DNA from 3 places in the Agrilutibacter solisilvae genome. Region 1 is predicted to be linked to each of the others. Evidence: riboswitches for the same ligand, from Rfam matches in the RefSeq annotation. Region 1 holds a riboswitch; each other region holds the start of a gene.
The links. Region 1 has a riboswitch for cobalamin ahead of metE (5-methyltetrahydropteroyltriglutamate--homocysteine S-methyltransferase). Riboswitches for the same ligand answer to the same signal wherever they lie in the genome.
Positions count from the first base shown of each region.

Region 2: it holds a riboswitch for cobalamin, as region 1 does, so the genes downstream of both, I8J32_RS00860 (ribonucleoside-diphosphate reductase subunit alpha) here and metE (5-methyltetrahydropteroyltriglutamate--homocysteine S-methyltransferase) in region 1, are expected to answer to the same signal.
Region 3: it holds a riboswitch for cobalamin, as region 1 does, so the genes downstream of both, btuB (TonB-dependent vitamin B12 receptor) here and metE (5-methyltetrahydropteroyltriglutamate--homocysteine S-methyltransferase) in region 1, are expected to answer to the same signal.

Region 1 is NZ_CP071518.1:299,173-305,969, forward strand. Features, by position in the region: gene pyk (pyruvate kinase) at 1-865, opposite strand, end outside; gene I8J32_RS01370 (HAD hydrolase-like protein) at 952-1,590, opposite strand; gene I8J32_RS01375 (phosphoglycerate kinase) at 1,718-2,893, opposite strand; cobalamin riboswitch at 3,185-3,343, shown strand; gene metE (5-methyltetrahydropteroyltriglutamate--homocysteine S-methyltransferase) at 3,547-5,865, shown strand; gene I8J32_RS01385 (DUF3999 domain-containing protein) at 5,979-6,797, opposite strand, start outside.
Region 2 is NZ_CP071518.1:182,276-189,072, reverse strand. Features, by position in the region: gene I8J32_RS00865 (endonuclease domain-containing protein) at 1-296, shown strand, start outside; cobalamin riboswitch at 1,134-1,373, shown strand; gene I8J32_RS00860 (ribonucleoside-diphosphate reductase subunit alpha) at 1,626-4,142, shown strand; partial or broken gene I8J32_RS00855 (ribonucleotide-diphosphate reductase subunit beta) at 4,341-5,370, shown strand; gene I8J32_RS00850 (acyl-CoA thioesterase) at 5,505-5,885, shown strand; gene I8J32_RS00845 (NAD+ synthase) at 6,115-6,797, shown strand, end outside.
Region 3 is NZ_CP071518.1:162,624-169,420, reverse strand. Features, by position in the region: gene clpB (ATP-dependent chaperone ClpB) at 1-349, shown strand, start outside; gene I8J32_RS00785 (hypothetical protein) at 413-1,195, opposite strand; gene I8J32_RS00780 (hypothetical protein) at 1,192-2,232, opposite strand; cobalamin riboswitch at 2,508-2,751, shown strand; gene btuB (TonB-dependent vitamin B12 receptor) at 2,866-4,773, shown strand; gene ybaL (YbaL family putative K(+) efflux transporter) at 4,860-6,539, opposite strand.

The sequences.
Region 1 (6,797 bases):
CTACCATCGACTGCAGCATCTGCGTGGCGGTGATCACCACGCGACCGCCTTCCAGCGCCTCGCGGATGATCTTCTTCTGCAGGCCGGGCAGCTCGGCATCGCCGATCTCCACGCCCAGGTCGCCGCGCGCGACCATCACCACGTCGCTGGCCTGGACGATCTCGCGCAGGTTCTCGATCGCCTCGGCGCGTTCGATCTTGGACACCAGCGCGGCATCGCTGCCGGCGGCGCGCGCGATGCGGCGGGCCTCGTCCATGTCGGCCGCGTTGCGGCAGAACGAGACGGCGATGAAGTCCGCGCCCAGGTCGGCCGCGACCTGGATCAGTTCGCGATCGCGCTGCGTCAGCGCACCCAGCGACAGGCCGCCGCCCTGCTTGTTCAGGCCCTTGCGGTCGGACAGCGCGCCATCGTTGAGAACGGTGGTGACGATGCGCGGCCCATCGACCTGCTCCACGCGCAGCTGCATCATGCCGTCGTCCAGCAGCAGCACGTCGCCCGGAATGACGTCGCCCGGCAGCCCGAGATAGCTCACGCCGACTTCCTGCTCGGTGCCCGGCGGCGCGGTTTCGCTGGCGAGCAGGTCGAAGCGCTCGCCCGCCACCAGCTGCACCTTGCCCTGGGCGAACTTCTCGATGCGGATCTTCGGGCCGGGCAGGTCGACCAGGATCCCGACTTCCCGGCCCACCTTGTGCGCGGCTTCGCGCAACGCCTGCGCGCGCGCGACCTGCGCGGCGGGATCGCCGTGCGAGAAGTTGAGGCGGACAACGTCCACGCCGGCACGGAGGATGGCCTCCATCACGCCCGGCGCGTCGGTGGCCGGGCCCAGCGTGGCGAGGATCTTGGTGCGGCGCGATTGGTTCTGCATGGTGGCGTGCGCTGGCTGGATTGAATCACCGAACGCTAGCACAGGCCGGATACACGACAACCGGCCGTGGTGCAGTGAATACGAAGTCAGGCCGCCAGCAGCACCGGCAATTCGTCCGGCCGCGACGCGAGTTGCGCCGCGCCGGCATGGCGCAGCTCATCCGCGCCGCCAAAGCCCCACAGCACGCCGACATTGCGCATCCCGTGGTGGAGCGCGCCTTCGATGTCCATGCGGCGGTCGCCGATCATCCAGCAATCGGCCGGCGCGACGTCGAGCCGGCGCAGGGCCTCGGCGATGAGTTCGGGCTTGTGGCTGCGGCTGCCGTCCACGGTGGCGCCGACGACATCGACGAAGCGATGGCCGAAGGGCAGGTGTTCGGCGATCCTGCGGGCGTGCGGCTCGTTCTTCGCCGTCACCACGGCCAGCCGGTGGCCGGCCGCGTGCAGGGCCTCGATCGCCGCGCCGATGCCGTCGTAGATGCGGTGCTCGGCCCAGCCGTGGGTCTCGAAGCGGTCGCGGTAATGCAGCACGGCCTCTTCGACCTTCGCCTCGTCGCGCAGCAGCGGCGCGAAGCTGGTGCGCAGCGACGGACCGATCCAGGCGCGCAGTTCGTCCGCGCCGGGGACCTGCAGCCCCATCTGCGTGAGCGCGTGCGCCACGCAGCGGGTGATGCCGACCTCCGAGTCGATCAGCGTGCCGTCCATGTCGAAGAAGATCGTGGGCATGGGTTCCCTGTTTTTTTTCGAGCGGGTGGAGCGAGGAAGGCGATACGGGCGCTTCATTGTCCTCGGCCGCGGGCGCGGCCCGGACATGCCGGTTACTTCACCTCAGTCCCGGGCCGGATGCTTCACTTCAGTCCCGGGCCTCCAGCGCCGACACCGCCGGCAGTGCCTTGCCTTCCAGGAATTCCAGGAACGCGCCGCCGCCGGTGGAGATGTAGGACACGTCCTGCTCGATGCCGTACTTGTCCACGGCCGCCAGGGTGTCGCCGCCGCCGGCGATGGAGAACGCCTTCGACGCGGCGATCGCCTGCGCCAGCGCCCTGGTGCCTTCGCCGAAGGCATCGAACTCGAACACGCCGACCGGGCCGTTCCAGACCACCGTGCCGGCGTCCTTGATCATCTGCGCATAGCGCGCGGCGGTCTGCGGGCCGATGTCGAGGATCATGTCGTCGGCGGTGACCGCGTCGACGGCCTTGACGGTGGCCGGCGCATCGGCGGCGAAGGCCGGGGCGACCACCACGTCGGTGGGCACGGGGATCTCTGCGCCGCGGGCGCGGGCGTCGGCCATGATCTTCTTGGCGGTGTCGAGGAGGTCCATTTCCACCAGCGACTTGCCCACGTTGTGGCCCATCGCGGCGATGAAGGTGTTGGCGATGCCACCACCGACGATCAACTGGTCGACCTTGCCCACCAGCGACGCGAGCAGTTCCAGCTTCGTGCTCACCTTGGACCCGGCGACGATCGCCAGCAACGGCCGCGCCGGGTTGTCCAGGGCCTTGGCCAGCGCATCGAGTTCGGCCATCAGCAGCGGACCACCGGCGGCTACCGCGGCGTGGCGGATCACGCCATGCGTGGAGGCCTGGGCGCGATGCGCGGTGCCGAAGGCGTCCATGACGAACACGTCGCACAGGGCGGCGTATTTCCTGGACAGCGTCTCGTCGTCCTTGCCCTCGCCCGGGTTCATGCGGCAGTTCTCCAGCAGCACGAGCTGGCCGGGCTTCACTTCGAAGCCGCCATCCACCCAGTCGCGCACCAGCGGCACCTCGAAGCCGAGCAGCTCACCCAGGCGCTGCGCCACCGGGGCCAGCGAGTCCTCCTGCGTCCACACGCCTTCCTTCGGGCGGCCCAGGTGCGACATCACCATGACCGCCGCGCCCTGCTCCAGCGCGCGCCGCAGGGTCGGCAGCGACGCGGTCAGGCGCTGGTCGGAGGTGACCTTGCCCGCCGCGACCGGCACGTTGAGGTCCTGGCGGATCAGCACGCGCTTGCCGGCGAGGTCGAGGTCGGTCATGCGGACGATGGACATGGAACTCCTGGGGCCGTGGGGGCGGGCGAAAAAAGGGGGCACATTGTCGGTGGGGCGGGCGGGGGATTCAAACGCGACGGCACGGGGAGCGGGATTCCGCCAGGGCCCCACGGCGGTCCGCTCTGCCGGCAGGGATCTCCTTCCAGCGCGTTCCGCCGAAGTCCCCTGCCCGCTTTTCATCATTTGACTTGCCCCGGGGCCGCCCTTACGGTCCCCCGGTCGAGGTGATCATCTCCTCATTGCGATAGAGAGATGTGACAAGCGACCGCCGGGCAGCCGGTGGTTCGCCAGAGGGAATCCGGTGCGGCGCCCCGTGCGTCCATTCCGGAGCTGCCCCGCAGCGGTGTTGGAAACGACCGCCGTCTCAAGCACTGGGCGCAAGCCCGGGAAGCGACGGCCAGTAGGAGGTCCGGGCGTGTCCGCCGGGCCGTGTCCTCAGCCCGAAGACCTGCCCCGACCGGAAGCTCGCTTCCGTCCGACTCCCGGCACGCCGGTGCGCGATCGATTGAACGATCGATCGCGTCCGCAGGCGGCCGGTTCGCCCGCGGGGGCGAAGGTCGAACACCGTCGCCGTCATCGGTTCCTGCCCCACCGGGCGGGCGAGGTGTGCCTTCGTTGCCCTGCGTCTTGCCCATGCAACGCAGGAGATCACCATGCAGCAGTCGCAATCGCACTCGCACTTCCCGTCGACGGACGCCGCGCGCCCGCTCGTCACCCACCTCGGCTTTCCGCGCATCGGCGCACGCCGCGAGCTCAAGCAGGCGTTGGAGGCGTTCTGGAGCGGCGAAACCAGCGCCGGAGCCCTGCAGGACACCGCTTCGGCGCTGCGCCAGCGTCACTGGCAGCTGGCGCGCGAGGCCGGCGCCGACGTCGTGCCGTGCAACGACTTCACCCTGTACGACCACGTGCTCGACACGGCGGTGCTGTTCGATGCCATCCCGCCCTCGCACCGGGCGCTGTGCGAGGCCGATCCGCTGGCCGGGTATTTCGCCCTCGCGCGCGGCCTCCAGCGCGACGGCCACGACCTGCGCGCGCTGGAAATGACCAAGTGGTTCGACACCAACTACCACTACCTGGTCCCCGAGTTCGCAGCCGACCAGACCTTTACCCTGCGCGCCGGCAAGCCGCTGGCCGAACTGGCGCATGCGCGCGCGCTGGGACTGGAAGCCCGGCCCGTGCTGCTGGGCCCGGTGTCCTTCCTCAAGCTGGGCAAGCGCAGCGACGGCGGATGCCCGCTTGAACTGCTCGACGCGCTGCTGCCCGCCTACGCGCAGCTGCTCGAACAGCTCCGGCGCGCGGGCGCGCCATGGGTGCAGATCGACGAGCCCTGCCTGGTGCTCGACCTCACGCCGCAGGAACAGGCCGCCTATCGCCGCGCGTTCGCGGCGCTGGCGCAGGCGGACGCGCCGCAGCTGCTGCTGGCGACGTATTTCGGCGCGCTGGGCGACAACACCGCGCTGGTCGCATCGCTGCCGGTGCAGGGCCTGCACGTCGACCTGGTGCGCGCGCCGGGACAGCTGGAGACCGTGCTCGCGGCGGTACCCGAGCGAGTTGCGCTCAGCCTGGGCGTCGTCGATGGCCGCAACATCTGGCGCGCGGATCTGGACGCGGCCGTGGAGCTGGTCAAGCGCGCGGGAGCGCGGGCCCGATGGATCGCGCCCTCATGCTCGCTGCTGCACGTTCCGGTGGACCTGCAGCTGGAACGCAAGCTGCCCGACCGCCTGCGCGGCTGGATGGCGTATGCACGGCAGAAGCTGGAGGAACTGCGCGTACTGGCCGACGCGCTGGGCGGCGACGAAGCGGCCCGTGAGGCGCTGGACATCGCCGGCCGCGCGCGCGTGGCGCGGCTGCTGTCGCCGATGCTGCGCAATCCGCGGGTGCGCGAACGCGTGGAAGCGGTGACGCCCGACCAGTCGCGCCGGCTTTCCCCGTATCCGCAGCGCGCGCCACTGCAGGCGCAGCGGCTGCAGCTGCCGACGTTTCCCACCACCACGATCGGTTCCTTCCCGCAGACCGGGGCCGTGCGCCAGGCGCGCGCCGACCACCGCGCCGGACGCATCGACGATGGTGCCTACCGCGCGTTCCTGGAAGCCGAGACGGATCGCTGCCTGCTCGAACAGGAAGCCCTGGGCCTGGACGTGCTGGTGCACGGCGAGTTCGAGCGCAACGACATGGTGGAGTATTTCGGCGAGCAGCTGGAGGGCTTCGCCTTCACCGGCCATGGCTGGGTGCAGAGCTACGGCTCGCGCTGCGTGAAGCCGCCGGTGCTGTTCGGCGACGTCTGGCGCCCGGCGGACATGACGGTGGCGTGGGCGCGCTACGCGCAGTCGCGCACGCGCAAGCCGGTGAAGGGGATGCTCACCGGCCCGGTGACGATCCTGCAGTGGTCGTTCGTGCGCGACGACCAGTCCCGCGCGCAGACCTGCCGGCAGATCGCGCTGGCGCTGCGCGAGGAGGTGCTGGCGCTGGAAGCGGCTGGGGTGGGCATCATCCAGATCGACGAGCCGGCGCTGCGCGAAGGCCTGCCGCTGCGGCGCGGCGACTGGGCGGCGTACCTGGACTGGGCCGGTGAATGCTTCCGCCTGGCGGCCAATGGCGTGGGCGACGCGACGCAGATCCACACCCACATGTGCTACGCGCAGTTCAACGACATCATCGAGTCGGTGGCGCAGCTGGACGCCGACGTGATCTCGATCGAGACCTCGCGCTCGCGGATGGAACTGCTCGACGCTTTCGCGCGTTACCGCTACCCCAACGGGATTGGCCCGGGCGTGTACGACATCCATTCCCCGCGCGTGCCCTGCGCGCAGGAGATGCGCGAGCTGCTGGACAAGGCGCTGGACGTCGTGCCGTCCATGCAGCTGTGGGTCAATCCGGATTGCGGGTTGAAGACCCGCGGGTGGCCCGAAGTGCGCGATGCGCTGCGGGCAATGGTGCAGGCGGCGCAGGGATTGCGCGAGGCCGTGGCCTAGCCCGCATGCGTGGGGTGCAGGCGTGCCGCACGCGGCGCGCCTGCATGCCCGCCCGGATCAGATCAATTCAGATGTGATCAGATCAGATCAGATCAGATCAGATCACATCGGGATCAGGGAGAAGGATCGGGTTCTGGCATGGTTTCGGACCCGGGCGGGGCGGGCGCGGCGCCCACCTGCCCCGGCGGACGCGCGACGCGCAGCAGCGTCACCGCGAAGCCCGCGATCACCAGCGCGCCCAGTCCGAGCACGCTCCACAGCAGCCAGGTCTTCCAGTCCCGCTGAGGGGTCACCGCCGCGTCGCCCGCGAGCGGCACGGAGGCTCCCAGGTAAGCCGGGGCCGGCTGCCAGTCCTTGCCAAGACGCTTGCGCAGGTCCGCCACCAGTCGCGCGATCGGCGAGTCCGCGCGCGCGGCGCGCGTGCTGCCCGCGGCCAGCGCGAACGGCGGCGCCCCCTGGGCCAGGAAGACGACCACTTCCGGGCGGTAGCCCAGGCGCAGCGTCGGTGTTTCCAGCACCGGCGCGCTCGCGCGCAGGCGCCAATGGCGATCGCGCACGCGGGCGTCGAGCACGCGGGCGGGAGACTGACCGCCCGTGCCTACCTGGCCCGTGCCTACCTGGTACGCCATCCACGGACCGGCGCGCAGCTGCCAGGCCGCGTCGGCGTCGTCGCGGCTCTCCAGCCGCCATTCGACGGCGTGGTTGCCGGGCATCGCCACGTCCACCCACTGCACGGGAAAGCGGCCGGGCAACTCGAAGGAAAACTCGCGGCCCTCGCCGACGCCGCGCAGCTCCAGCCAGCTGGGCGCCGGCTGCGCGCGCGCGGCGGCGAGTTCGGCCTGCACACCGGTGATCGTGAGCGGCTGCGCGGCGCTGTCCGGCGTCAGGCGCAGGTAGCGCGCCTTCTGGTAGTGCGGCAGCAGTCCGTACAG
Region 2 (6,797 bases), 120 kb from region 1:
CCGAGCGCCGCCTCTGGCGCGTGCTGCGCCACCGCCAGGTACAGGGCTGCCGGTTCCGGCGCCAGCACCCCATTGGCCCCTACATCGCCGACTTCGCCTGCCTGGAACGCGGCCTGGTCATTGAAGTCGACGGCAGCCAGCACGCCGTCAGCACGACCGACCCGACCCGCGACGCCTACCTCCGCCGTCACGGATACCGGGTGCTCCGGGTGTGGAATCACGATGTGCTCCAGAACATCGAAGGCGTCTGCCAGGTGATCGCGCAACTGCTGGGCGCCGGCCATGTGGCCCCATAAGCATGCCGACCGCGAGGCCCCTTCCCCCGCCCCGGGTCTGCCCCTTCCCCCGCTCCGGATCTGCCCCTTCCCCCGCTCCGCGGGGGAAGGCTGGGATGGGGGCGAAGGTCGCCGCGCCATCACCCCAAATGCGAAAGTCGCTCCTGCTCCAGAAGCGACGCGACCGTCGGCCCCCACCCCAACCCTCCCCCGCGGAGCTGGGGAGGGGGCAGGAGCACCCAACCGCGACGATCAGCCCCTTCCCCCGCTGTGCGGGGGAAGGCTGGGATGGGGGCGAAGGTCGCCGCGCCATCACCCCAAAGCGAAAGTCGCTCCCGCTCCAGAAGCGACGCGACCGTCGCCCCCACCCCAACCCTCCCCCGCGCAGCGGGGGAGGGGGCAGAAGCGACCGCTCCTGCTCCAGAAGCGACGCGACCGCCGGCCCCCACCCAAACCCTCCCTCGCGCAGCGGAGAAGGGGGCAGGATCAACCGATCGCGACGATCAGCCCCTTCCCCCGCTGTGCGGGGGAAGGTTGGGATGGGGGCGAAGATCGCCGCGCAATCACCCCAAAGCGAAAGTCGCTCCTGCTTCTAGAAGCGACGCGACCGTCGGCCCCCACCCCAACCCTCCCCCGCGAAGCGGGGAAGGGGGCAGAAGCAAGCGGCTCCTGCTTCTAGAAGCGACGCGACCGTCGGCCCCCACCCCAACTCTCCCCCGCGAAGCGGGGGAGGGGGCAGAGGCAAGCGGCTCCTGCTTCAGAAGCGACGCGACCGTCGGCCCCCACCCCAACCCTCCCCCGAGAAGCGGAGGAGGGGAAGGACCCGCATATTGTGTTGACCAATCACCACGCCCCCACTATCTTGTGGTCGTCGATGGTGCCGACCCGGCCACGGGAAGGCTTAAAGGGAATCCGGTGAGGCCACCCGAGGCGGGGTGCCGATTCCGGAGCTGCCCCGCAGCGGTAACTGGTAACGACCCGCGTCAACGGCACTGGCCCCCTTCGGGCTGGGAAGCGACGCGCAGTAGGCAACGACGACGGGCTCGCCCCGCCGTCCCGACCGGAAGCCCGAAAACCTGCCACGACCGGTCGCAGCGATGCGTCCGATTGGCGAGGCGTCTCCGCGGGGAGCGACGGTCGACCGCCCGGGCCGTGCCCGGAGGGGAGGGGCCCGGCCCCGATCGCCCGGCAGGACGCCAGCGGTCTCCCCATCTGCGTCGTCCGTCGTGTTTCGTGTGGATGCCGGCTCGCCCGAGGGGGCGAGGGCCGGTGTGCACGCCTCGACGGTCCCCCGATCGCAGGCCGTGCGACCGCTTTCGCTTCTTCTCCCAGTCCTTGGAGAGGAAAGCCATGAACACATCCGCCACCGTCGACGCCGTCCTGGCCGACCCCGCCACCGTCGAAGCCTGCGCCAGCCCCGACGGCACCGCTGCCAACCGTGCCGCCCACGGCAGCCAGAACCCCCACGGCGATCCCGCCACCACCCAGGCCAGCTTCGCGCTCACCCCGCCGCACGCCGCGGCCACGATGGCCGTCACCAAGCGCGACGGCCGCCGCGAGCCGGTCGACGTGGGCAAGATCGTCCGCGCGGTGACGCGCTGCTGCGACGGGCTCAACGACATCGATCCGATGCGCGTGGCGCTCAAGACCATCGCCGGCATCTTCGACGGCGCCACCACGCGCGAACTGGACGAACTGTCCATCCGCACCGCCGCCGCCTTCACCGCCGAGGAACCGCAGTACGCACGCCTGGCCGCGCGCCTGCTCGCCGGTTACATCGACAAGGAGGTTGCCGGCCTGGGCGTGCACTCGTTCTCGCAGTCGATCGTGCTCGGCCACGAACTGGGCCTGATCAACGACCGCGTACGCGAGACCGTCGAGACCCACGCGCGCAAGTTCAACGACGCCATCGACACCGCCCGCACCCAGCGCTTCGAGTACTTCGGCCTGCGCACGCTCTACGACCGCTACCTGCTCAAGCACCCGCAGCGGCGCAGCGTGATCGAGACGCCGCAGCAGTTCTTCATGCGCATCGCGGTGTCGCTCACGCAGTCCCCCGCCGAGGCGCTGGAGCTGTACCGGCTGATGTCCAGCCTGGATTACATCCCCAGCTCGCCGACGCTGTTCAACTCGGGCACGCGCCACGAGCAGCTGTCCTCGTGCTTCCTGCTGGACTCGCCCCAGGACAGCCTGACCGACATCTACGCCCGCTACGGCGATGTCGCCCAGCTGTCCAAGTTCAGCGGCGGCATCGGCGAGGCGTATTCGCGCATCCGTTCTCGCGGCTCGCTGATCCGTTCCACCAACGGGCGCAGCAACGGCATCGTGCCGTGGCTGAAGACGCTCGACGCCTCGGTGGCGGCGGTCAACCAGGGCGGCAAGCGCAAGGGCGCGGCCTGCATCTACCTGGAAACCTGGCACGCCGACATCGAGGAGTTCCTCGAGCTGCGCGACAACACCGGCGACGAGGCGCGGCGCACGCACAACCTCAACCTGGCCAACTGGGTCCCCGACCTGTTCATGCAGCGCGTGGAAGCCGACGGCGACTGGTCGCTGTTCGATCCCTACGCGGTGCCCGCGCTGCCCGACCTGTGGGGCGAAGCCTTCGAGCGCGCCTACGTGCAGGCCGAGCAGCAGGGCCTGGCCATGCGCACGGTGAAGGCGCGCGAGCTGTACGCGCGGATGATGAAAGTGCTGGGCGAAACGGGCAACGGCTGGATGACCTTCAAGGACGCCTCCAACCGCACCTGCAACCAGGTCGGCCCCGGCCGCACCGTGCACCTGTCCAACCTGTGCACCGAGATCCTTGAAGTCACCTCCGCCGAGGAAACCGCGGTGTGCAACCTGGGCTCGGTGAACTTGGCCCAGCACGTGGCCACGCTCGAGGACGGCGCGGCGGCCTTCGACTTCGACAAGCTCGCCCAGACCGTGCGCGTGGCCGTGCGCCAGCTCGACCGCGTGATCGACCTGAACTTCTATCCGATCGAATCGGCGCGCCGTTCCAACCTGCGCTGGCGCCCGGTCGGCCTGGGCGTGATGGGCCTGCAGGATGTGTTCTTCAAGCTGCGCCTGCCCTTCGATTCGGAGCAGGCGCTGCAGCTGTCCACGCGCATCGCCGAGCATGTCTACCTGCATGCGCTGGACGCGTCCTGCGAGCTGGCACAGATGCACGGCGCGCACCCGACCTGGAGCGAAACGCGCGCGGCCACCGGCGCGCTGCAGTTCGACCTGTGGGGCGTCACGCCCACGCAGACCGACGCCTGGGACGCGCTGAAGGCGCGCATCGTCCAGCACGGCCTGCGCAATTCCCTGCTGATCGCCATCGCGCCGACGGCGACCATCGCCTCGATCGCCGGCTGCTACGAGTGCATCGAGCCGCAGGTGTCCAACCTGTTCAAGCGCGAGACGCTGTCGGGCGACTTCCTGCAGATCAACCGCTACCTGGTGGACGAACTGAAGAAGCTGGGCCTGTGGACGGAAGCCACGCGCGACGCGATCAAGCTGGCGGAAGGTTCGATCCAGAACGTGGCGGGCATTCCCGACCCGCTCAAGGCCGTCTACCGCACGGCCTGGGAGCTGCCGCAGAAGGCGCTGATCGACCTGGCCGCCGCGCGCGGCCCGTACTTGGACCAGTCGCAGTCGCTCAACCTGTTCCTGGAGAGCCCGAACATCGGGCGCCTGTCGTCGATGTACATGTACGCGTGGAAGTCGGGCCTGAAGACCACCTACTACCTGCGTTCGCGCCCGGCCACGCGGATCGCCAAGGCCACCGTCACCGCGGCGCCCGTGTCGACGCCCGCGTACACGGACCAGCAGGCACTGGCCTGTTCGCTGGAGAACCCGGAGTCCTGCGAGGCCTGCCAGTAGCGCTTCACCGGATGCATCGACGCCGCGGCCACCACCCGGATGTGGCCCCGCATGGAAGCCGGACGCCCGTCGATGCATCCGATCCATCTTCCACGTTCCTCTTTTCCTCTCCGCGCGGGCGCTGCCGGAAGGCACCCCCCCGCTGCCCGTCCCGCGCCCGTCGCGGGGAGGATTTTTCCCATCCGATCCGGAGCCTCCATGTCCGCCGCCCTGTCCGCCGCGACCCAGCAACTGCTCGACCCGGGCTTCGCCCTCACCCTGCGACCGATGCGCTACCCGCAGTTCTACGAGATGTACCGCGACGCGATCCGCAACACCTGGACCGTGGAGGAGATCGACTTCGGCATCGACCTCAATGACCTGCGCAACAAGCTCAGCGCGGCCGACCGCCACCTGATCGAGCGCCTGGTGGCCTTCTTCGCCACCGGCGACTCGATCGTCGCCAACAACCTGGTGATCAACCTCTACGAGCACGTCAACGCGCCCGAGGCGCGCATGTACCTGTCGCGGCAGCTCTACGAGGAAGCGCTGCACGTGCAGTTCTACCTGACCCTGCTGGACGCCTACATCCCGGATCCGGCGCGCCGCGCAGAGGCCTTCGCCGCGATCGACAGCATTCCGTCCATCCGCGCCAAGGCCGCGTTCTGCTTCAAGTGGATGGACTCGGTGCAGTCGCTGCGCAGGCTGGAAACGCGCGAACACCGCCGGGCCTTCCTGCTCAACCTGATCTGCTTTGCCTGCTGCATCGAAGGCCTGTTCTTCTTCGCGGCCTTCGCCTACGTCTGGTTCCTGCGTTCGCGCGGCCTGCTGCCCGGCCTGGCCGCCGGCACCAACTGGGTGTTCCGCGACGAGTCCGGGCACATGGCCTTCGCCTTCGAGGTGATCCACACCGTCCGGCTCGAGGAGCCCGGCCTGTTCGACGCCGACATGGAGGCGCAGGTGCGCGCGATGCTGCGCGAAGCGATCGAGGTCGAATCGGGTTTCGCCGACGACGTGCTGTCCGGTGGCGTCAACGGCCTGTCGGCACTGGAGATGCGCCAGTACCTTGGAATACGTCGCCGACCTGCGCCTGTCCGCGCTGGGGCTGGCGCCGGAATTCGGCGCGCGCAATCCATTCGCGTTCATGGACCTGCAGGACGTGCAGGAGCTGACCAACTTCTTCGAACGGCGCGTGTCGGCCTACCAGGTGGGCATCAGCGGCGCGGTGGGGTTCGACGATGCCTTCTGAAGCGACGACTGCTGAAGCGACGGCTACTGAAGCGACCGAAGCGACGGCTTCTGAAGCTCCGACTTCTGGGGCGATGTCCTCGAGACCTGATCCGGAGCGCGGCCACGCGGGCGACGCGACGGCGCCGGCGGCGGATCCCAGGGCCAGCCGCACCGCGCGAAGCGCGCCTGTGGGAGATCGTGTTTCCCGACCACGCCAACCACCTGGGCACGCTGTTCGGTGGCCAGGCGCTGGCGTGGATGGACAAGGCGGCCTTCATCGCCGCCACGCGCTTCGCCCGGCGCACGGTCGTCACCGCGCGGTCGGAGCAGGTGGATTTCCGCGTCCCCGTGCGGCAGGGGCAGCTGGTGGAGCTGGTGGCCCGCGTCGGCGAGGTGGGCCGCAGTTCCATGCAGGTCGACGTCGAGCTGTACACGGAGGATCCGCACGCCGGCACGCGCCACCTGTGCACGAGCGGCCGCTTCGTGATGATCGCGCTGGACGCCAATGGCCGGACGGCGCCGATCGCGGGGTAGGGCAGCGAGTTGGGGGCAGCGGCAGGGGAAACGAGGCCTGCTTCCCGCGGGTGAGGCCCCGGGTGAGTCGCGGCCAGGCGCGGCGTTCACCGCAAGCCGCGCAACCTCGCCGGCGCGCGACGGGCGTGCGCGAGGCCGGTAATTCCGCCGCTGGCGGCCGCGCCCTGGCTCGACCGTACCGCCACGGCGGGCGCGATACTATGCCGCCCCCTGATACCGCGGATGCAAGATGGCCAAGGCACTGAGGATCGCGCTGGCGCAGTTCGACTTTCCGGTGGGCGCGATCGAGGCCAACGCCGCCCGCATCGGGCAGATGATTGCGGTCGCCCGCGACGAACACCGGGCCGACATCGTGCTGTTCCCGGAACTGGCCCTGTGCGGCTATCCGCCGGAAGACCTCCTGCTGCGGCCGTCGTTCCTTTCGCAGTGCGATGCCGCCATCGCCCGCATTGCGCGCGAGGCGCGCGGCATCGTCGCCGTGGTCGGCTGGCCGCAGGCCGCGGGCGCGGTGGTGTACAACGCCGCCAGCGTCCTGCGCGACGGCGCCATCGCCCAGACCTACCGCAAGCGCGAGCTGCCCAACTACGCCGTGTTCGACGAGCGGCGGTACTTCGACGTGGATCCCGACCGCGACGACTGCGTGTTCGACGTGGACGGCGTGCGCGTGGGCCTGATCATCTGCGAGGACGTGTGGTTCGCCGAACCGCTGGCCAGCACGGTGCGCGCCGGCGCGGAACTGGTGCTGGTGCCCAATGCCTCGCCGTTCGAGCGCGACAAGCACGCCCAGCGCGACGCGCTGCTGGCCCAGCGCGTGCAGGAGAGCGGCGTCGCGGTGGCCTATCTCAACGTGGTCGGCGGGCAGGACTCGGTGGTGTTCGACGGCGCCAGCGTGCTGGCCGACGGCGACGGCCG
Region 3 (6,797 bases), 140 kb from region 1:
CGTGGTCCAGTCGCACTTCCGGCCCGAGTTCATCAACCGGCTCGACGACATCGTCGTCTTCCATCCTCTGGACAAGGCGCAGATCCGCGAGATCGCGAAGATCCAGCTGCGCGGCCTGGACAAGCGCCTGGCCGAGCGCGGCCTGCGGCTGGTGCTGTCGGACCAGGCGCTGGCGCTGCTGGGCAACGTCGGCTTCGACCCGGTGTACGGTGCGCGGCCGCTCAAGCGGGCGGTGCAGCAGCAGCTGGAAAACCCTCTGGCCACGAAGATCCTGGCCGGCGAGTTCGCCGCCGGCGATACCGTGCAGGTGGATGCCGAAGGCGGGCACCTGGTGTTCCGCAAGGGCTGAGATGGCCGGCCACGTCCGTGGGCGTGGCCCTGCGGTTGCCGCGGCGATGCCTGTCGCTCCGTATCAGCCGATCGGCGGCGGCGGCGGGGGCGGCGGGGGCGGCGGGGGTGGCGGTGGGGTCACATCGCTGCCGGGTGGAATGACGGGCGTCGGCGTCGCCGGCGGTGGCGAGGACGGCGGGTTGTGGTTGTGGTCGATGATCTCGTGAACCGCGTAGGCGGTGACCAAGCCGATTATCACCTTCAGCCAGGTCGGCATGCCGCGGAAGTACTGCTTCTGCCACTCGATCGTCCGTTCCGCTTCGTATGAGTCGATCTTCTGCGCCTCGGCCGTGCCATCGGCACGGACGGTGTAGCGCCAGTAGGCGCCGACCGTGGTGGCGATCGGCACCTCCAGGTCCACGCTGCCTTCGATGACCGTCAGCACGTCGCCCGCGTCGCTCGCCTCGAGATTGATCAGGCTTTTGGTGACCAGCTGGATCTTGGGGGACTTCAGGCAGATGTTCTTGGCATGGACGAGCACCTTCCCCTTCAGCATTTCCATGGCGACGCAGCGTGCCGTGACGATCAGGTTGGGATCAGTGTCCTCGTCCAGCTGGATGTAGCCGTCGTAGCCGCCGATGGTGAGATCGAGGCGGACGCTCGTGTCCGCTCCGGTGGCCATCGTGTCGCCATCGAAGATCTTGTACTTGGTCCGCTTCTTGATGCGGGTGCCGTTGATGTAGGCGTTGTCCCCGTCGGCCGCGAGGGTTCCTATCTGTTGTCGCGGCGGCGACTGCGCGGAGACGGTGGCGCAGGCCAGGATATTGCACAGGCCCAGCACGACGATGGCGGCGAGGGTTTTCATGGGTCGGTTCCTTGTGACGATGCGGGCACCGGCTCGAACAGGTCACGCACCTGCACGATCTCGGCGCTGGAGATGCCGCCGGCCGGTATCCATGTGACCTTGTGCGCGACCGCGTCCCAGACGACGAATTCGCCATCGGTCTTGCTGATCAGGAATAGGCGCCCGGGCGTGGCCGCCACCGGCGGTTCGCGGACGAGGCGCAGTACCGGGTAGATCGTCGGGCGCTGCAGTACGCCGTAGTCCATGGGCAGCAGCAACAGGCACAGGGCGACGGACACGATGAACGGCGCGATCAGCCAGGCCCGCCATTTCCAGGGCATGACGATCCACCAGGTCACGCAGGCGAGCAGCACGACGGTCAGTGCCAGGTACAACTGCGCGTCGAACGCGGCGCCCAGGTTGTCGGCTTCCCCCCGCAGCAGCGCCTGGCGCAGACAGGCGGAATCGGTCGCGTCGAACGTGGCGCAGACGGGGGCGGCCCCGTCGTAGAGCAGGTTGGCGACTCCCAGCGGCGCGTACAGCAGATCGAGGACGAAGCCCGTCTTGGCGATGAGATAGACAAAGGCGGCGCCGTAGAGGAGGTAGCGGCCGCGTTCCCACGTATGTTCGACCGCGCTGCGTTGCCGCCAGCCCCGGTAGCGTTCCCGCCATGCGTCCCGCCGTCGCCGGCCGCAAAGCGCCAGGCAGCCCGGCACCAGCAGGAGCAGGCCGAGCACAGCCAGCAGCACGGCGACGATCTCGGCCATCTCCTGGGCCATGGTCAACAGGAACTTGGCGCCTTCCTGCAGGAAGTGGTCGCTGTCGTAGGTGACGAAGCCATACAGGCCCAGCATCGACATGTGGGCCCGGGTCACCAGGTAGCCGCAGGCATAGAGCATGGCGGTGATGCCCGCCAGCGAGCCGCCCACCCAGAGCAGGAACCCCTTCAGGCCGGTGGCGATGCCGATCGCTTCGGGCAGCGCGGCGGTAATCGGGGGCGCCGGCGCCGGGTCCGGCGCGCGCGATCGAGGGTGGTGGGCGGGTGGCCGGGCCTGCATCGTTCGTCATCGGCCGGCGGGGCCGTTGAGCCCGCTGCCGCGCGACGGCCTGGCATGCACCCGGAGCGGGGGCTTCTGCATCGAGGCCATGGCGTTGTCCCTACGCGCGGTTCCTGCCCACTCCAACGCGCAAGTCGGGGGGGAACGGTCAGGCGGGGCGGGGGGTGGGTGAGGTGCCCGGCCTCGGCCCGCTCCAGCCGGCGCCGCATTGTTGTCGCTGCGCGCTGCGGCGCGCTCGAAATCCTCGGCGCTGCAACTAATTCGTGGCGCCTGCTAGACTTCGCGCCGCCTGAGGTGACCGTCGCGTGCTGCGACGGTTGAAACGGGAATCCGGTGCGCCCCCTGTCTGGTCGACAGGGCGGCTATTCCGGAGCTGCCCCCGCAACGGTAGGTGTTGGGCCCAGGATGGCCCGGGAATGGCGAATGCCACTGTGCGCGATGCACGGGAAGGCGCCGCTCCTGGACGCGCTTCAGCGTCCGCGCACGAGCCCGGAGACCGGCCCCAAGGCCTTTCCCGACATGCGGTGGGCTATGTCGCGGGGCCATGCATCCGCGTGCCGTCTCGCCACTCCCTCCCCGCCTGTCCCTTTCCCGGTATACCCGCGCGGGCAGGCGCGGCCTAGGAGTATTGCCATGCGTTCCGTTTTCCTTTCCACGCCGCGGCGCTCGCTGCTGGCGCTTGCGCTCGCGTCCCTCATCGTCCCGACCGTGCGGGCGCAGCCGGCCGGCAACCCGGCCAGCGACCCGGCCACCGACCTCGACGACGTCGTGGTCACCGCCACGCGCACCGCGCAGACCATCGACGCGACGCTCGCCGCGGTGACGGTGATCACCCGTGAGGACATCGACCGCCGCGCACCCGCGTCGCTGCCGGACCTGCTGCGGGGCGTCCCGGGCCTCACCATCGGCGCCAATGGCGGGCCGGGCAAGGTGGCGTCCAGCTTCCTGCGCGGCACCGATTCCGACCACGTGGTGGTGCTCATCGACGGCGTGCGCGCCGGATCGGCCACCAGTGGCGGGATGGCCTTCCAGGACCTGCCGGTCGAGCAGATCGAGCGCGTGGAGATCGTGCGCGGCCCCGTGTCGAGCCTGTACGGCGCCGACGCCGTCGGCGGCGTGATCCAGATATTCACCCGTCGCCCGCACGGCCCCTTCCAGGCGACCGTCAACATCGGTGCCGGCAATTTCGACACCCAGCGCTACGGCGCAGGCGTGTCCGGCCGCAGCGACGCCTCCGGCGGGCACGGTGGCTGGTACTCGGTGCACGCCGCGCACGAAACCACCGGCGGCATCGATTCCTACCGCGACAATCCCGCCTCGCCCTGGGACGATTTCGCCCTCGATCCCGATCGCGACGGTTACCGCAACAGCTCCCTGTCGCTCGGTGGCGGCTACCGGTTCACCCCGGCCTGGGACGTCGAGGCGCGTGCGCTGCGGGCTGAAGGCCACAACGATTACGACAGCAGCTGGTCCAATGAGTCGGACGTGGTGCAGGAGATCCTCGGCAGCCGCGTGCGCTACACGCCCAGCGAGCAGGTCACGGTGACCCTCAATGCCGGCCGCAGCGAGGACACCAGCCACAACTACTACGACGGTGTGTTCATCGACCGCTTCGACACCCGCCGCGACAGTGGTTCGCTGCAGGGCGACTTCGGCGTCGGCCAGGCCCTGCTGAGCGTCGGCTTCGACTGGCGCGAGGACCAGGTCGGCGGCACCACGACCTACGACGTCGAGCAGCGCATCAACCGCGGCCTGTTCGGGCAGTGGCAGCAGCGCTTCGGCGCGCATGCCCTGCAGGCCAGCCTGCGCCGCGACGACGACACCCAGTTCGGTGGCGAGACGACCGGCAGCGTGCTGTGGGGGTGGGACTTCACCGATGCGCTGCGCCTGACGGCGAGTTACGGCACCGCCTACAAGGCGCCGACCTTCAACGACCTCTATTTCCCCGGCTTCGGCAACGCGGCCCTGTCGCCGGAGACCTCGGCCAGCGCGGAACTGGGCCTGCGCGGCAAGCATGGCTGGGGCGGCTGGTCGGTCAACGCGTTCCAGACGCGCGTGGACGACCTGATCGCCTACGACCCGACGCCGACCCCGACCCGTCCGTTCGGCCAGCCGAACAACATCGACAAGGCACGCATCCACGGCGTGGAAGTGACGACCGAAACGACGCTGGCCGGCTGGAGCGTGCAGGCCAACGCGACTTGGCTCGACCCGCGCAACGACAGCGGCGGCTTCGGCGACGACAACCTGCTGCCGCGCCGCCCGCGCCTGAGCGGACGCATCGACGTGGACCGCAGCTTCGGTGCGTGGTCGGTGGGCGGCAGCGTCAATGGCGCCGGCGAGCGCTACGACGATCCGGGCAACTTCGTGCGCGTTCCGGGTTACGGCACCACCGACGTGCGCGTGGGCTACCGGTTCGCACAGGCCTGGTCGGTGCAGCTCAACCTCGACAACGTGTTCGACAAGGACTACGAGACCGTCGCGTTCTATCCGCAGCCCGGTCGCAGCTGGTTCGTGAGCTTGCGGTACAGCGGGCAGTAGTCCGGCGGACTGCCGCGCTCGGGCGGTGCGGGCTCCTTCCCCCGTAAGCGGGAAGGAGCCCAGGGCGCTGGGTTACATCCCGGCCGTCACACCGCCGCCGGGGGCAGGTGTTTCGCCCCGCGGTAGGTGGGCGTCGCCATCACCATTTCCGCGATGCTGTGCGCCAGTTCGCGCTCGGCCATCACGGCCGCGTCGGCGCCGTGCTCGAGCAGGTGCTTGACCTCGGCGTCGCTGTGGCCACGCGCGACGATGCTCATCGTCGGGTTCACGCGGCGCAGGGTGGTGATGATCTGGCCGGCCTCCAGCGCGTTGGGAATGGCCAGCAGGGCCATGTGCGCCCGCTCGGGGGCGGCTTCGCGCAGGACCGCTTCGTTGACGGCGTTGCCGCGCACAGCGTGCATGCCGTCGGCACGGGCGCGGTCGATCAGGTAGTCCTCGTCATCGATCACCACCAGCGGCACGTGGTGGTCGGACAGCACGCGGGCCAGTTCGCGTCCCACGCGGCCGTAGCCGATCAGCAGCACGTGGCGGTCGATGTCCTGCGGCACGGCGGCCAGCGCGTCGGCGGTGGCCTGCACCTGCGCGGTCTCCGCCGCGCGGCGACGGTCCAGCGCCCGCGTCATCAGCGGGTTGAAGGTGATCGACAGCAACGCGCCGGCGAGGATCAGGTCCAGCCCTTCCTGGGGCAGCACCTTCAGCTGCACCCCCAGTCCGGCGAGGATGAAGGAGAACTCGCCGATCTGCGCCAGGCTGGTACCCAGCAGCAGCGCCGAGTTCTGGTTCTTGCCGAGCAGGCGAGCCAGTCCCCAGACGATCGTGCCGTTACCTACGACGATGATCGCGAAGGTGGCCAGCACCTGCAGCGGGCGCTCGACCAGGATGGAGGGGTTGAACAGCATGCCCACCGAGACGAAGAACAGCACCGCGAAGGCATCGCGCAACGGGAGCGTCTCGTTGGCCGCCTGATGGCTGAACTCGGACTCGTTCAGCAGCAGGCCGGCGAAGAAGGCCCCCAGAGCGAAGGACACGCCGAACAGTTCGGCCGATCCGAAGGCCACGCCCAGTGCGATGGCCAGCACGCACAGGGTGAACAGTTCGCGTGAGCCGGTCCCTGCGACCCGCTCCAGCAGCCAGGGCACCACCCGGCGTCCGACCAGCAGCATGAGCGCGACGAACGCGCCGACCTTGAACAGCGTCTTGATCAGCGCCGTGCCAATGGCCACACCGTCGAGGTCGGCGCCCTTGAACATGCCCGCCAGTGCCGGAAGCAGCACCAGCACCATCACCATCACCAGGTCCTCGACGATCAGCCAGCCCACCGCGATGCGCCCGCGGTTGGTGTCCAGCAGGCGCCGTTCCTCGAGTGAGCGCAGCACGACCACGGTACTGGCCACCGACAGCGCCATGCCGAACACGATGCCCGCGCCGTCGGTCCAGCCGAACATGCGCGCCAGCCCCCAGCCCATCAGCGTGGCGAGCGCGATCTGGATCACCGCGCCGGGCACGGCGATGGCCTTGACCTCCAGCAGGTCGCGCAGGGAAAAGTGCAGGCCGACGCCGAACATCAGCAGGATCACGCCGATCTCGGCCAGCTGGGGGGCCAGGGTCGGGTCGCCGACGAAGCCGGGCGTGAACGGGCCGGCGACCACGCCGGCAATCAGGTAGCCGACCAGCGGCGACATGCGCAGTCGCTGCGCGATCGCGCCGAAGATGAAGGCCAGGCCGAAGCCGGCGACGAGGATGGCGATGAGCGAGGTGTGGTGCATGGGCTCCTTTGCGGATGGCGGATGGCGGATGCCGGGGAGTGGCGCGGAATGCGGCGGCCCCGGATCGACACGGCGGCTGCGCGCGAGGGGCGCCGCGCGGGCGTCCCGAGCGCCCACCTTAACGCGCCGGCCGTGACCGTGGCGGGGCCGGCGGCGCCCGCCGGGCACCCCGATCGGCACGATGCCCGCCATTTCCGCCACATTTGCGCGATTGACGCGCGCATCCAGTCCCGCCCGTGGCCGCCGCCCGCTTACAAT